Regions from separate parts of the Paenibacillus sp. JT31N11 genome, predicted to be linked through region 1. Evidence: riboswitches for the same ligand, from Rfam matches in the RefSeq annotation. Region 1 holds a riboswitch; the other holds the start of a gene.
What was found. Region 1 has a riboswitch for cyclic di-AMP ahead of AC0YNV_RS28465 (APC family permease). Riboswitches for the same ligand answer to the same signal wherever they lie in the genome.
Positions count from the first base shown of each region.

Region 2: it holds a riboswitch for cyclic di-AMP, as region 1 does, so the genes downstream of both, AC0YNV_RS14050 (3D domain-containing protein) here and AC0YNV_RS28465 (APC family permease) in region 1, are expected to answer to the same signal.

Region 1 is NZ_JBWDNQ010000010.1:225,129-228,511, reverse strand. Features, by position in the region: gene AC0YNV_RS28465 (APC family permease) at 1-1,727, opposite strand, end outside; cyclic di-AMP (ydaO/yuaA leader) riboswitch at 1,860-2,020, opposite strand; gene AC0YNV_RS28460 (polysaccharide deacetylase family protein) at 2,231-3,151, opposite strand; gene AC0YNV_RS28455 (MFS transporter) at 3,175-3,383, opposite strand, start outside.
Region 2 is NZ_JBWDNQ010000003.1:327,872-331,254, forward strand. Features, by position in the region: gene AC0YNV_RS14045 (PAS domain S-box protein) at 1-1,025, shown strand, start outside; cyclic di-AMP (ydaO/yuaA leader) riboswitch at 1,103-1,341, shown strand; gene AC0YNV_RS14050 (3D domain-containing protein) at 1,456-2,127, shown strand; gene AC0YNV_RS14055 (polysaccharide deacetylase family protein) at 2,190-3,119, opposite strand; gene AC0YNV_RS14060 (acetylxylan esterase) at 3,371-3,383, shown strand, end outside.

The sequences.
Region 1 (3,383 bases):
AGAATATACTGCCACCAATGCTTGGTTATGAACTGGGGAATGAGAATGGTAATATGATCGGTTTCCGCGCTTTTCCACTCGACCGTATCAATGAATTTCATGAGCGGCCTGATCACGCTGCGATAGCTGGACCGAAGCACGATGAGACGGACGCCGGGATTCCATTCCTCCCATTTTTTCTCCATCCGTTCAATATCTTCATCATCAAATCCCACATAAACGGCGACCACATTCTCCGTCAGCGACTTGGCGTAGCTCAGCGACTGCATGACAACGCGCGTTATGCCCGCTACCGGAACCACGATGGTGCTTCCTTTAATAACCGGTTTGTCCGCTTCCATGTTGATCCGCAATTGATCCGCCGTATTGCGGTAATGCTTGTTGATGCTCAGAAAGATCCAGATCACAACAGGCAGGAAGAGAAAGACCATCCAGACATGGCCGAACTTGGTGAAGATAAAAATCAGCGTAATGACCAGAGTGGTGAGCATGCCAATTGTATTGATGACTAATTTTATGATCCAGTTGGCTGGCTTCAGCTTAATCCACCTCACCATCATCCCCAGCTGGGATAACGTAAAGGGAATAAAGACACCTACCGCATACAGGGGAATGAGGCTCTCCGTATCGCCATGGAAAAGCACCACGAGCAGAGCGGACAAGATGCCCAGAATGATAATGCCATTGGAAAAGCCGAGTCGGTCGCCGCGCACCATAAACACATTCGGCATATATTTATCTTTGGCCAGCATGAACGCCAGAAGGGGAAAGGCCGAGTAGGCTGTATTGGCCGCCAGAAACAGAATCAGGGCAGTGACTCCCTGGATGATATAATAAATCACGCCTCTGCCGAAGGTGGAATCGGCGATCTGGGAGACTACGGTTTCCTTCGGATTCGGCGTAATGCCGTACCAGTAGGCGAGAAGGCTGATTCCCACAAACATAGCGCCCAGAATGGCGCCCATCATGATCAGTGTGGCGGCGGCATTGCGATTGGCTGGCTGCTTGAAGTTCGGTATGGCGTTGGACACCGCCTCCACGCCGGTGAGCGCGGAACAGCCGGAGCTGAAGGCCTTCAGAAGCAGGAAAAGACTGATATTCGATACTGCGGCGCCGATTTCCGGAGGATGCGCGTCAACGCCTCCGAGCGCATACTTGATGATTCCCGAAATAATGAGTGCGAAAATCGCGAAGACAAACAAATAAACGGGCATGGCAAGCACGGACGCGGATTCCGTAATTCCGCGCAGGCTGATAATGGTCAAAAACAAAATCATGATGAGCGCAATCAGTACGCGATGATCATGCAGGGACGGAAAAGCCGATGTAATGGCATCAGTCCCGGCGGATGTGCTGACGGCGACAGTAAGAATGTAATCGACAAGCAGCGAGCCTCCGGCCAGCAGTCCGGTGCGGACGCCCAGATTGTCCTTGGCTACTACATAAGCCCCGCCTCCGGCGGGATACGCGAAGATCGTTTGCCTGTATGACAAAATCAGAATCAGGAGAAGACCCAGCACGGCAAGCGAGATGGGGATGGAATACCATACCGCCGCGAAGCCCGCAGCCATCAGAACGATCAGAATTTGCTCCGTCCCGTAAGCGACTGAAGAGAGCGCATCCGAGGACAATACCGCAAGCGCTTTAAGTTTGGTCAGCTTTTCCCCTTCAATTTCCGCACTTTTCATTGGACGTCCGATTAATAACCGTTTGAATCTGCCTACCACTGTGACTTCCCCTTTTAGCTGCTTTTGTTGTGAAGCAAATGATCCTATCCCTAATTTCAAGCATAAAAAAGCCGCAGAAAGTTAGGAGCTTTCCGCGGCTTTATCCATAATTGAACATGGTTAAAACGCGATAATTCCTCTTCCGTACGCTTACGAGGTTAGCTGCCGGATTCGGGCGCGAGAGTCGCCCTACACCTTGGCTTGCGCCAGGTGATTCACCCCTGAGACCAGATCAACTGCATCTGCCTCCATGGTTCCCCCGTTTCTGTTTCAGAACTCAGCGATTAAGGATTTCTATGAAATTGAAACTCTTTTCCACGACTTGCTGCTTCACTTATTGAATATTACTCCTTCACTTATTTGTTGTACAGCAACGGAAACTGGAAAATATTTAAGCTCATTACCCTATATAGCGATATAAACGCTTACATAGATCCTATCCTCTTCCTATCAACCTTTTTCGCAGGATATCTTCATTTATGACCTATAATGTTTCCTGCCCATTATTTTTGTCTGGTCATAAGCGATCTCAACAGCACAGCCGCGGATTTGAGCCTTGGCTTTTTTCTGTACTTGCGCACATCATCGTAAGTCGCCAGGGCAACCTTGGCATCCCTCAGCGCATAAGCGAAATCATCCCCCTGCATCAGCTTGTATTCCCATACCCGCTTCTCCCAGGATGGAACAAGGGCGCTCATATGCTCGTCCTCGGCTGCCGGATGAATATACGTCTCGCAAATTCCCTCGGGAAGATCGTAGAGCTTTGCCATCATCATTTGCTTGAAGCTCTCATAGGTTTCCCCTTCTTCCACGCCATACGTATGGCTCAGCAGATAATCCGGTATCGGCACGCCGAGCGTATCCGCAAGATGGACCACCTTGCGCAGCGCCTGCTCCGCCCCCGGAATAGACGCCAGAAACTTGTCCCGGGGATCGATCCAGCGGAACAGACGGAATGGCAGGCCGCGCCGGGAGCACTGCCACAGCACCTGCGGCAGATAGCTTCTGCCTGTCGCCAGGCCATAGAGACTTCCCATGTGATTATCCGCATGGGATACCGTCAGACCTGCCTGCTTCACCGCCTCGAACTGCGCCTGCATTTCCCGTACAACCGCCTTCGGATCGGACTGCCGTTCGAAGGCTTCGATGGTGGCGTGCATGCGCCCGTCCGGGCCCTCCAGCGACGGATCGCCGGTCAGGCTTTTCCAGGGCAAAGCGGCAATCTCGCTTGTTAGCGTCAGATGCAGCCCGATATTCGCTGCCTTCTGCTTACGGCACCACGCTGCCGCCTGCTCAAAGGCCGAGGCAGGCGGCATAATCGTTGCCGATGATACCTTCCGCTCCTCCAGCAAATGCATAATAGCTTGATTGGCGGCCTCGCTCTGCCCAAAATCATCCGCATTCAAAATTAAATATTTCTCCATCTGCTGCACCTCCAATACTTTATTCAATCCTGACTTTTCGGAAATGGCTTCAGAAAAAACGAGAGAATCAAGGAAACGCTCAGTAAACAAAAGGGGACAACACAAACCAGGACGCGAAAGGTCAAATCAGGATTCGGTCCGGGTTCGTCGCCGCTTACATAGCCAAAGAGCATGCCGATGGTCCAGAATGCCAAGGCCGAGATCAGACCGCTGGAGCGGGTGATGAATCCGC
Region 2 (3,383 bases), on a different contig from region 1:
AATATTTGCCTGAACCCATCGTCGTTCATGACGGGGAAACGATTTTATATACGAATAATGCCGGCCTCCTCCTCTTTGGCGCCACCAGGGTTGAGGAATTATTTACCGTTACCTATATGGATTTGATTCACGCCGATTACCGGCAAATGACGAGCGAACGCATGAGCTTGCTGCTTGCCTCGGATGAGCCTTTGGACTTTATGAAATCCAAAATCGTCAGCCTTGATGGAAGGATCATCGATGTCGAGGTTTCAGGCATCCGGATTCATAATTTTCAGGGACGCCCCTTTGTTGTGCAAAGCGTGTTTCGTGATTTGACGGAGCGCAAAAGAGAGGAAGAAGCGATTATCCGGTCAGAGAAGCTGTCGGTAGCAGGTCAGATGGCGGCGGGAATCGCTCACGAAATCCGAAACCCTTTAACCTCCTTAAAGGGTTTTACGCAGTTTCTAAAAACAAAGGTAAGCGACCATCATGAATATTTCAATATTATGCTTGCGGAGCTGGACCGGATCAATACGATCGTGCAGGAATTTATGGCGCTGGCCAAACCCCAGGTCAAGCAGTTCAGCCAGCATAATCTGGCCTCCATATTGGAGAATGTGATTACGCTGCTGGAAACCCAGGCGATTATGAACAATGTCGAGATGAAAAAGGATTTTGCCGCGAAGATGCCGACGGTATATTGCGATGAGAATCAGCTCAAGCAGGTATTTATCAATTTGATGAAAAATGCCATAGAGGCGATGCCAAGCGGAGGAGATTTATCCATTACCCTGAAGGAGGGGGACGCGGGTATGCTCATTGTCCGCATTCAAGATCAAGGGGTGGGAATCCCCAAGGATAAGCTTGAGCGTCTAGGCAGCCCCTTCTACTCGACCAAAAGCTCCGGTACCGGGCTTGGACTCATGATTTGCTTGCGCATTATTGAAGCCCACCGCGGTACGCTGAAATTTGAAAGCGAGGAAAGCAGCGGCACAACCGTCACAGTTGAGCTGTCTGCCTTTGAATGGGAGACAGAGGGATAAATGAATGGCGTTCAGCCCGTTATTGTTCGCGGCTGGACCTATTTACCAGTGTATTTGGGGGATAGAATTATGGTATCCTTTAACGCGAGCCGAAACTTATCGTACGGGGGATCTTTATGAGGCAGCAAACAGATGCTTTCAGCAAGCCATAATCTGTTTCCTGCCTCGCGGAATATTATCCGAGCCAGTCGAATTGGCAGGATGAAAATCCGCTGGGGGTGAATCGCTTTGGAGCGGGCATATCCGCTATGGCGTAGGGTTGAACTCCTCAATCCGAATCCGACAACTAACCTCGCAGGCCGCATGCACAAACAGGCATACTTAACCAATCGGGAGAGAGGCTGCCTTGTTTGAGCGATGACGGAGTTTGGAGACAGTTCTGTATCAGAACATGCCGATAAACCCGTAAATAAAAAGGAGGACATTGGTTTTGGTAAATGCAAAATGGAGAAAAGGCGCAGCAGCAGCTATACTTGGATTGGCAATTCTTGCCCATGCAGGGGCGGCAAACGCTGCAGCGGTATACAAGGCAAAAGACAATGATACTTTCTGGACGTTGTCCAAGCAATTCGGTGTGCAGCTCGATCAGCTGGTGAAAGCGAATCCAGACGTGGACCCGTCCAATATTTATGCGGGCTTGTCCATCACAGTGCCGGGATCGGCAGCGAAAAAAACGGCAGCAGCTCCGAAACCCGCGGCGGTCAAGGCGATTAAAATGGAATCAACGGCCAAAGCGCTGCCGAAAAATACCGTGACAGTCAACGGACTGGCCTACAACTATACGGATGTTGTACAAGCCAAAGCAAGCGCTTATACAGCTGATGAATCCGAGAACGGCTGGGGCCCGGTTGACTATTACGGCAACCCGCTCAAGCTGGGTACGATCGCAGTTGATCCCAACCGTATTCCGATGGGAAGCAAGGTGTATATCACCGGTTACGATCATGACGGTTTGCCTGTTGGCGGCATGATGGCCGTAGCGACAGATATGGGGAGCGGGATCAAAGGGGATCGCATTGATATCTTCGTACCGCAATCGCAGGAAAAAGCCCAGAAGTTCGGGTTTCAATATGTAAAGGTTTTTGTTCTGGGCAAATCATAATGCTTCAATATAATCGATCATAAATGAGCGGCGCCCCATTGCAGGGGCGCCGCTTGGCGGTTTCAGGGCTTTACGCTTCGTGCAGCCGGTTCTCCAAGCAGCTCGGGGAGCGTAACCATTTGATAGCCTTTGCTGCGGAGCAGCTTGATCAGTTTGGGCAGCGCCTCTAATGTTCCCGATAGATCCTGGCCGATGCCTCCGCCTGCATGCTGAAGTATAATGGAGCCCGGCTGCAGGGTTTTCTTGATGTTAAACAATATCGTACTGCTGTCGATGCCCCGCCAGTCGACGGAGTCGACATCCCAGTTGACGGCAATATAACCGTTTTGCTTCATCCATTCAATTTGCCCGGGCAGTACTTCCCCATAGGGCGGTCTGATTAATCTGGGACTATATCCGGCGAGCGGACGCAATATGGCGTCAGTATTGCGGATCTGCTGCTGGAAGGCAAACAGGGAAATACGCGAGAATACCGCATGGTTATAGGAATGGTTGCCGATTACATGTCCTTCCCTGCCAATGCGTCTGACTATGGACGGATAAGAAGCGGCGCGCGATCCGACTACAAAAAAAGTCGCCCTGACTTTATAGCGGGCCAATATATCAAGCACCTTGGACGTGTAGCGGGGATCAGGCACGTCGTCAAAGGTAAGCGCAACCTTCCTCTCCTTGCGCGGGCCGCCAATAATGAAGGTACCGGGATAACGCTGCTGCAGATTTACCCAGGATGTGGCGTCACGTTGCGATTGTTTCTTTTTCTTCTGCTGACCTGTCTGTCCGCTCTGGAAGGAATGCTCGCTGACGCCGGGTATGCTAAGCGGCAAGTTGCCGGGCTCATCCTGTGGTTGAGTATGTAAGGGAGAGGGGCGTTTATCCAGCGCAGCAGCATGCAGTCTACGCACCGGATCAAGTGAGCCGGAGAGTAACATGACCGCGAGGAGGATAAGAACTGTTTTTCGTATAGAGCGAACGCCATGATTATTCCGCTGCATGTAAACCCTCCATATTTTGATGATTTTGATGAATGACAAGCCATTCCTTCTTGCGCTTTATTCATTGTGCCCCTCTGTTTTCCGATCATGCATGCGAAGCAGCGGATAACCGTCGATGACATGAAGCGAAGCTGCCTGCAGCGTTTGCGGCAAGGTCCGTTCCGGGGCAGCTTTCTGCAAAAATAACTTTACAGATGAAGAATAAAACCGCTAACATGGAAAGTAATCACAACAGCAAAGGAGTTAGAGAAATGCCTACAATTG